2 regions of the Marinobacter sp. NFXS9 genome follow, and region 2 is predicted to be linked to the other one. Evidence: riboswitches for the same ligand, from Rfam matches in the RefSeq annotation. Region 2 holds a riboswitch; the other holds the start of a gene.
What was found. A riboswitch is a leader RNA that binds a small molecule or an ion and turns the genes downstream of it on or off. The one in region 2 is predicted to bind cobalamin.

Region 1: another riboswitch for cobalamin. It lies ahead of J3364_RS02425 (CbtB domain-containing protein); the one in region 2 lies ahead of J3364_RS16205 (TonB-dependent receptor domain-containing protein).

What each region holds. Positions count from the first base shown of each region.
Region 1 is NZ_JAGDDW010000001.1:552,726-557,148, reverse strand. Features, by position in the region: gene J3364_RS02435 (cobyric acid synthase) at 1-1,411, shown strand, start outside; gene bluB (5,6-dimethylbenzimidazole synthase) at 1,411-2,124, shown strand; cobalamin riboswitch at 2,174-2,385, shown strand; gene J3364_RS02425 (CbtB domain-containing protein) at 2,420-2,611, shown strand; gene J3364_RS02420 (CbtA family protein) at 2,709-3,473, shown strand; partial or broken gene J3364_RS02415 (magnesium chelatase ATPase subunit I) at 3,454-4,423, shown strand, end outside.
Region 2 is NZ_JAGDDW010000011.1:50,582-55,004, reverse strand. Features, by position in the region: gene J3364_RS16220 (FecCD family ABC transporter permease) at 1-586, shown strand, start outside; gene J3364_RS16215 (ABC transporter ATP-binding protein) at 587-1,363, shown strand; gene J3364_RS16210 (hypothetical protein) at 1,390-1,749, opposite strand; cobalamin riboswitch at 2,051-2,246, shown strand; gene J3364_RS16205 (TonB-dependent receptor domain-containing protein) at 2,390-4,180, shown strand; gene polA (DNA polymerase I) at 4,205-4,423, opposite strand, start outside.

The DNA of each region.
Region 1 (4,423 bases), on a different contig from region 2:
CCTGTGTCGCTGGCTGGCTCTCCAGGGCGTTTCAGTTGCCCCTTTCAAACCCCAGAACATGGCGCTGAACAGTGCGGTGACCGTCGACGGCGGTGAGATCGGCCGATCCACGGCGTTGCAGGCATTGGCCTGCGGTATCGAACCCCATAGCGACATGAACCCGGTGTTGCTCAAACCCCAGACGGATTCGGGCGCCCAGGTCATTCTGCGTGGCCAGGTCCACGGCAACATGGGGGCGCTGGACTACCATGCCTATAAAGCCAAGGCCGCTGACTCGGTGATGGCCGCCTGGCGCGCGCTTTCGGAACGGTACGACGTGATCGTTGCGGAAGGGGCGGGCAGTCCGGCCGAAATCAACCTGCGCGCGAACGATATTGCGAATATGGGCTTTGCCGAAGCCGCCGATTGCCCCGTGCTGCTGGTGGGTGACATCGAGCGGGGTGGGGTGTTTGCCCAGTTGGTCGGTACGATGGCGCTGCTCTCGGAAAGTGAGCAGGCTCGCATTGCCGGCTTCGTGATCAACCGGTTCCGGGGCGACGCGGGGCTGTTGGATTCCGGGCTGAGTTGGCTGACTGAGCGCACGGGGAAGCCGGTGGTTGGCGTGTTGTCCTACCTCAAGGGACTGTTACTGGACGCCGAGGACAGCGTCAACCTGGGCGGTGCCGATGGGGGTGGGAAGCTCCGGGTCATTGTGCCGAGACTGCCGCGTATCAGTAACCACAACGACTTCGATCCCCTGCGGGCGCATCCTGAGGTGGAGCTGAGATTCGTCGGTGAGGGCGAAGCGATTCCGTCGGGCGATGTCATCATCCTGCCGGGCAGCAAAAGCACCCGCTCGGACCTGGGCTGGCTGAAGGCACATGGCTGGCCGGCCGCCATCACCCGGCACCTGCGTTATGGCGGCCATGTCTTTGGGATTTGCGGTGGATTCCAGATGCTGGGGGAGTGGGTGGCCGATCCGGACGGACTGGAGGGCGCGCCCGGAAACACCGAAGGGCTGGGCTGGCTTTCGATCAATACGCGCATGGTCTCCGGCAAGCAATTGCGTAACGTCACCGGTAGCCTCCGCCTGGAGGGTCCGGAGAGCCAGGTGCCTCTGACCGGATACGAGATTCACAACGGGGTCACCACGGGGACCGCACTCAACAGGCCGCTGGCTCATCTCGACGGTCGGCCGGATGGCGCGATCAGTGACGATGGTCAGGTGATGGGCACCTACGTGCATGGTATCTTCGATCGCGCAGAGGCCTGTGCGGCGCTCCTGGCCCATTGGGGACTGCACAGTCACCGGGCCGTCGATTATCAGCAACACCGCCTTCTGCAGCTCGATAGGTTGGCGGATCAGCTGGAGAAAGAACTGGATACCGACCTGCTGCGTCGGCTACTGAAACTGAACGGGGAAACGGTTTGATGTCCGCCGACAACGCCTTTACCGACGAGGAACGCAGCGGACTGTACCGCGCCATTTTCGAGCGCCGGGACGTGCGCTCCCAATTCCTGCCGGACCCGGTGCCGCCGGATGTGCTCGGGCGTCTTCTGGAAGCCGCCCACCACGCGCCGTCCGTGGGTTTCATGCAGCCCTGGGATTTTCTGGTCATCGAAAGCCGTGAGGTTCGCCAGCGTGTGCTGGATAATTTCGACCAGGAAAACCAGCGGGCTGCGGACAATTACACCGGCGAACGCGAATCCACGTACCGCAGCCTCAAACTCCAGGGCATTCTCGATAGCCCGTTAAACCTCTGTATCACCTGCGACCGCAGTCGCGGTGGCTCGAACGTCCTGGGCCGGAATTCCATCGTTGAAACGGATCTGTTCAGCACCTGCCTGGCTGTCCAGAACCTGTGGCTGGCGGCACGGGCCGAAGGCATTGGCGTGGGCTGGGTCAGCATCCTGGACCAGGTCAAGCTGGCGCAGGTGCTGGAATTGCCGGAGGGCGTCTACCCGTTGGCTTACCTGTGTATCGGGTATGTGAGTGAATTCCTGGATCAGCCGGAACTGCAGGCCAAGGGCTGGCGTTCCCGGTTGCCGTTGGATGAGCTGGTGCACCATGACCGCTGGTCCGGCGCGCTGGGCTCTGAGCACCCGCTGGCGGAGTGGCTGGCAGAGCGGCCTGAACGGAAATAATCGTAAAATCGCCAGGATGCGTTGCGCCCGTCGTAAGAGTTGCATTACGATGGACGCCTTGAAGATGGGTGCCTCTCACAGAGAGGATAATCGGGAAGTATGGTGCGGCCTCACGGCCAATTCCATCGCTGCCCCCGCATCGGTAATGAAGATGTAGCCTGCACGAGCCACTGGCATTTGCCGGGAAGGCGTAGGCGACGAGACGGTCGACAGACCGTTTCCTCTTCGAGCCCGAAGACCGGCCCGTCACTTCGATCCATCCAATGACGGTGCGGCGGGCACCGGGGGAGATAACATGTCTGTAGTTTCCACGCCTTCCACGGAACGGGCGTCCCGTTCTGGTTCCCACGTTTCATCAGCCATCCAGCAGGGTGCGGTTGCGCTTTTCGGCGCGCTGATCCTTTATGCGGTGGGCTTCCTGCCGATGAGTGCCGCGCACAACGCCGCGCACGACACCCGGCACACGTTCGTTTTTCCCTGCCACTGAGCACGGACCATCACTGACAACCGCTGACGTTCGTCGGTCAATTTTCTGACCGGCCAACCGCGTCACGTGATTCTGTGTTTTCATCGGAGGGAAAACCATGTTCCGTTCATTGATCCTGGGCGCCTGTCTGGTTGGGCTGATCCTGGGGCTGGCCATGACGGCCTTTGAAGCATTGGGCACGTCGCCCATCATCCTTGCCGCCGAGCAGTACGAAACCGCTGAGCCGGTAGCTCACCATCACGATCACGCCGATCACGACCACGGCGATAGCGCAGGCCACCATCATGGCGATAACGCCTGGGCCCCGGCGGACGGCGCCGAACGCCTGTTCTACACCACGGTTTCCAACATCTGCGCCGGTATCGGCTTCGCGGCCATCCTGCTGGTCCTGATGAACCAGCTGCGGGAAAGGGGCCGAATCACGCCCAAGGTTCAACAGGGCTTGTTGCTGGGTGCGCTGGGTTACCTGGCGGTGTTCATTGCGCCTTCGATCGGCCTGCCACCTGAAATTCCCGGTGCCAGCGCCGCAGCTCTCGAACTCCGGCAAACCTGGTGGATCGTCACTGTGGTGTTGGCGGCCGCCGGTCTCGGTTTATTGTTTCTCGCAACGGGCTGGAAGCGGCTCCTGGGTGTGCCGTTGCTGATCGCTCCGCAGTTTTTCGTGCCGGCCCATGACGGACCGATGTTCGCCAATCCGGATCCCGAGGCGGTGCTGGCGCTGACCGAGCTGCATTACCGGTTTATCTGGGCATCCGGGCTGGCCAATCTCGGGTTCTGGCTGCTGGCGGGCGTGCTGTGCGCCCTGGTGCTGAAACGTCTGGCGGACAAGGGGCGGTTGGGTCATGTCAACGCAGCCGTCTGAGTTTCCGTTCACGGCCATCGTCGGTCAATCGTCGCTGAAGACGGCGCTGATCCTGAACGCGATCAACCCGAAAATCGGCGGCGTACTGATCAGCGGCCCCCGGGGAAGCGCCAAGTCGACACTGGCCCGGGCGTTGGCGGACATCCTGCCGATCGACGGTGATGGCAGCCGTTCGCCCTTCGTGAACCTGCCGCTGGGCACGAGCGAGGATCGCCTGATCGGCAGCCTCGACCTGCAGGGTGTGCTGGCTGATCAGAGCGTACGATTCCAGCCCGGTTTGCTGGCGAAGGCCGACGGTGGTGTTCTCTACGTGGACGAGGTCAACCTGTTGCCTGACGCGCTGGTGGACTTGCTGCTGGATGCGGCGGCTCGGGGCACCAACGTGGTGGAGAGGGACGGGATCAGCCACACCCACTCAGCGCGCTTTGCCCTGATCGGCACGATGAACCCGGATGAAGGGGAGTTGAGGCCGCAACTGCTGGACCGTTTCGGGCTGTGCCTGGAGCTGGAGCGCTCGATTCCACGAGCGGACCGGGTGGCCATCGTCCAGCAGCGGGAAGCTTTCGAAAACGATCCACTGCGTTTCTGCGCGCAATTTGCCGACGAGCAGCAGGCCCTGGCGGACCGCATTGTCCGCGCCCGGGAGAGTCTGGCGCGGGTAGCGACACCGGACTGGGTGTATCCCCACATCGCCGAACAATGCGAGGCAGCGGGCGTCGAAGGGCTGCGCGCGGACGTGACCTGGCACCGGGCGGCCCAGGCCCATGCGGCCTGGCGAGGGGGTTGCTCGATCTCGCTGCACGATCTCGAAGCGGTCGAACCCTGGGTGCTCGCGCACCGGCGCACAACACCGCCCACGGAACCGCCGGCGCCCAAAGACGGCTCATCCGGATCAGATCCGCTCGATGGTCAGAATAAGGGGCGTCAGGGTGAGGGCCGAGAAGAACAGG
Region 2 (4,423 bases):
GCTGGGCGGCGGTCGCGGCTACGGTCGCGGCGATCGGCTCCTGCTCACCGGCGTGGTAATTGCCGCCGGCTGGGGAGCCTGCATCAGTCTGCTGCTGGTGCTCGGGCCGGATCAGTCCCTGCGGGGGATGCTGTTCTGGCTGATGGGGGATCTCTCCCGGCCGGTGGCGCCCTGGTGGGGGCTGCCGGTCCTGGCGCTGGCGCTATTGGCGGCCTGGATGATGGCGCCGGCGCTGGATCTGCTGGCCCGTGGCGATGACCAGGCGGCGGTGCTGGGCGTGGAAATTCATCGCCTGCGGGCGGTCTGCTATATCACCGCGTCATTTCTCACCGCCTGCGCCGTGACCCTGGCCGGGCCTATCGGCTTTGTCGGTCTGGTCGTGCCTCACCTCATGCGCCAGTGGTTGGGAGCCGGGCATCGGCGGCTGGTGCCTGCCAGTCTGTTGGCCGGCGGCGCACTGCTGATGCTGGCCGATACCTTCGCGCGGACCCTGATCGCGCCTCGGCAGTTGCCCGTGGGCGTACTGACGGCAGCGGTTGGCGTGCCGTTGTTCCTGTATCTCCTGCGACGCCGGGGAGACAGCTAGATGGCTTCTTTGCAGTTGGATGGTCTGGCCTTTGGGCGGGCCGGCAAAGCCCTGGCCCAGCCGTTGGATCTGCGAGCGGAAGCCGGCGAGGTCTGGGCGGTCCTGGGGGAGAACGGTGTCGGCAAGTCGTCACTGCTGCTGACCCTCGCAGGCCTGTTGCCGGCGGTCGCGGGCCGGGTCTGCGTTGACGGTGTGGATATCCGGCGTTGCCCGCGCAAGTTGCTGGCCCGCCGCATTGGCTTGTTGTTACAGCAGGCCCGGCTGGATTTTCCGTTTACGGTCACCGAAGCGGTCAGTGCCGGACGTTACGCCCATCGGCAGGGCTGGCAGGCACTCGGGGCCTCGGATACGCCGTTTATCGGGGCGGCGATCCAGGCGTGTGGCCTGGAGACAATGGCCGACGCACGAGTGGACCAGCTGTCCGGCGGCGAACAGCGGCGAGTGGCCCTGGCGACGTTGCTGGCCCAGGACCCCGGTGTGCTGCTGCTGGACGAGCCGGCCAATCACCTGGATCTGCGTCATCAGGCGCGTCTTATGGCGCAGGTCCAGACGCTGGCCCATGTTTCAGGCCGGCTGGTGTTCATGTCGGTGCACGACATCAATCTGGCCGCCCGCCACGCCGATCGCATCCTGCTGCTCTACCCCGATGGCGGTCACGACGCCGGTCCGGCATCGGCCATGTTGACCGAGGCGCACCTGGCCCGGGTCTTCAATCACCCGGTGGAGCAGGTCGGCGAGGGGGATCGGGCGCTCTGGGTTCCCCGATCGGCCTTGTGATCCTGGCGTTATAGCGCCGGCCGGTATCAGGCCGGCACTTCCACCTTGCGGCCGCGGTAGGTGATCGTCCGCGTCCGCCCGCTGTCCTCGGTTGCCTCTTTTTCAGCCGGAGGGGCCGGTTCGGCCAGTTCCTGTCCCCGGTACATCCGGCGCGGTGTGTCGTTGTCACCGGCGTCAGGCAAGTGTTGGCGAAGTTCGTTCCAGGTTCGGGTCAGGTGATTGGAGCGTGACTTTTCGGCGTAGTCCGCCAGGCGGTCTTCCAGGTGATCGTCGGTCAGGTGAAGCTTAACGCCGAATTCCGCCAGGATCAGCTTGCGGCACTGATGGACGAGCTTGAGCAGCCCGCGGTCCAGTAACCAACTGCGTTCTGGTGCTAGTGTCATCATGGTCGTTACCTCATTCAGTGGGTGCCCGGTTTATCGGCACCGTGGCCACTACATCGTGATCAGGATCGGAAGTGTCATGGACATCTCCCGTTTTCGACAATAGGACGCAAGCTAAAATTGTGCCGGAAACTAAACGATTGATTTAAAAGGGTCGTGATCAATCCATGAAGATGCAAAATGCACCGATATAACGCGGTGTTCTTTAAAGGTGCACGCCAATAGCGAAAGGCCTCGTGCCCGACATTGACCTGAGGAGGTTCTGGGCATAGAGTGCCCGCCAGAAAGATGACAGCGTTGTCATCAAGAATGATCAGCAGGCGGTGCTCGCACGGCGAGTGAAACGGGAACCTGGTGCAAACCCAGGGCTGCCCCCGCAACGGTAAATGGTAATGACAGGTACATGGCCACTGGATTCCGAGATCCGGGAAGGCGTACCTGATCTCCAGCCAGACTGGAATGCCATGAGCCCGGAGACCGGCCGTCTGCCCAGTGTGGCGCTTCCCGTGAAGCGCGGCACGTCGCATGCGGTGTAGCGGAGGGCTTCACCGGTGGTCCCTCCAGCTCCCTGTCTGTCGGAACCGCTCCCGCCCTCTTCTCACCGGGTACTCCTGTTTTCTGTTGAGGGCGCACACCCGTGAGAATGACTTCGAACCTGACCCTGGGCCTGATGGTGGGCTGTTTGGCCCCCGGTTTGTCGGCCGAAACCCTGAATCCCATCGTCGTCACGCCGACGCGGACAGCGCAGACCGTGGACGAGACCAACGCCTCGGTGACCGTGATCAGTCGCGAGGATATCGAGCGCAGTACCGCCACATCGGTGCAGGATGTCTTGCGCTCGGTGCCGGGGGTGTCCGTTACGGATACGGGGGGCGCCGGCAAACAGTCCAGCGTCTTTATCCGCGGCTCCAACTCCGATCATGTTCTGGTGCTGGTGGACGGCATGAAGGTGGGCGGTGCGACCGCCGGTACGGCGCAGTTGGAAAACATTCCGCTGGCCCTGGTGGACCACATCGAAGTGGTTCGCGGTCCGCGCTCCAGTCTGTATGGCTCGGAAGCCATTGGTGGCGTGATCCAGATCTTCACCCGCCGCGGCACGCTGGATCCCGAAGCCATCTCCGAAGTCAGTGCTGGCAACAACGGGACGGCACGGCTGACGCAACACTTCTCGGGTATGGCCGGCGACACACGCTACAGTCTGTCGGCCTCGATGTACGATACCGACGGGGTGGATTCCCAGCCGGCGAGCAATCAGCGGGACGACGACGGTTTCAATAGCAAGTCGGTCAGTGCCAGTCTGGATCAATCGCTGACCGAGGCACTCTCGGTCGGCCTCAACCTGATGCATGCCCAAGGGGAGAACGATTACGACAGCAGCTTCGGCACCCGCGACGAGCGCTACTGGAACGACTTTGTCCAGCAGTCCGGCCGGGTGTTTGCGGATTATTCGGTCTCCGACCGGGTCAGTCTGCACGCCCAGGTGGGCTTCGGTCGCGAGACCAATGAAAACCACATCAATCTGTCGCCATACTACGACTACGAGACGAAACGTCAGCAGTACCTGCTGCAAAGCGATATCGAGCTGACGGACTACCAGTTGCTGACGCTGGGCATCGAGCGCATCGATGAGTCGGTGGATGCCTCCACCGACTACACCGAGGATTCCCGTTATAACAACGCCGCCTTCGCCCAGTGGCAGACCCTGAATCAGCCGCTGCATGTGGAAGCCTCCGCCCGTTACGACGATAACGAAGCGTATGGCGAAGAAACCACCGGGGCACTGTCTGTGGGCTATATGCTGAGCGAAGTGGTCATGCCCTATGTGAGCTACGGAACGGGCTTCAAAGCTCCGAACTTCAACGATCTGTATTCACCGTTCGGAGCTAACCCGGATCTCAAGGCCGAGACCTCGGAAACCTATGAAGTGGGTATGAAGGGCAGTGCCGGGCGTCTGAGCTACGAACTGTCGTTCTATCGCACCAATTTCGACGACCTCGTGGTGTTGGATTCCCTGTATGTGCCCTACAACGTCGGGAAGGCTACGGCAAAGGGGAGTGAGCTCAGCCTGGCCTACACTGGCATTGGCTGGTCGCTGGAAGCCGGCGCCGGCTACACCCGGGCAACCGATGATGAGACCGGGAATCCGTTAGGGCGTCGCCCCAAGTGGAATGGCCGCCTGGCGGGCAGCCATACGTTCGGCCCGACCGAAGTCAACCTGGAACTGTTGGGGCGTACCGATTCCATCGATACTGCGGCGGGGGATGCGCACGTGCCCGGTTATGTGGTGGCCAACCTCAGCCTGGGCTATGCCGCGACCGAGGCGCTCAACCTGGGCCTGAAAATCAGCAACCTGCTGGATCAGGAAGCGGTCACGGCCTACGGCTACGCCGGGCAGACCCGCCAGGTGCTGGCGAGCCTGCGTTACACCTACTAACCCCGGTTTGAACAGGGGTGAGGCCTAGTGCGCCTCATCCCAGTTATCCCCGACGCCGGCTTCCACCAGTAGCGGCACTCTCAGTTCAACCGCATTGGACATGCGTTCGGTCAGACCCTGGGTGACCTTGTCCACGGCCGACGCCTTCACTTCCAGGATCAGTTCGTCGTGGACCTGCATGACCATGCGGGCGTCCTTCGCGTGTGCCTCCAGCAGCCAGTCCTCCACAGACACCATCGCCTT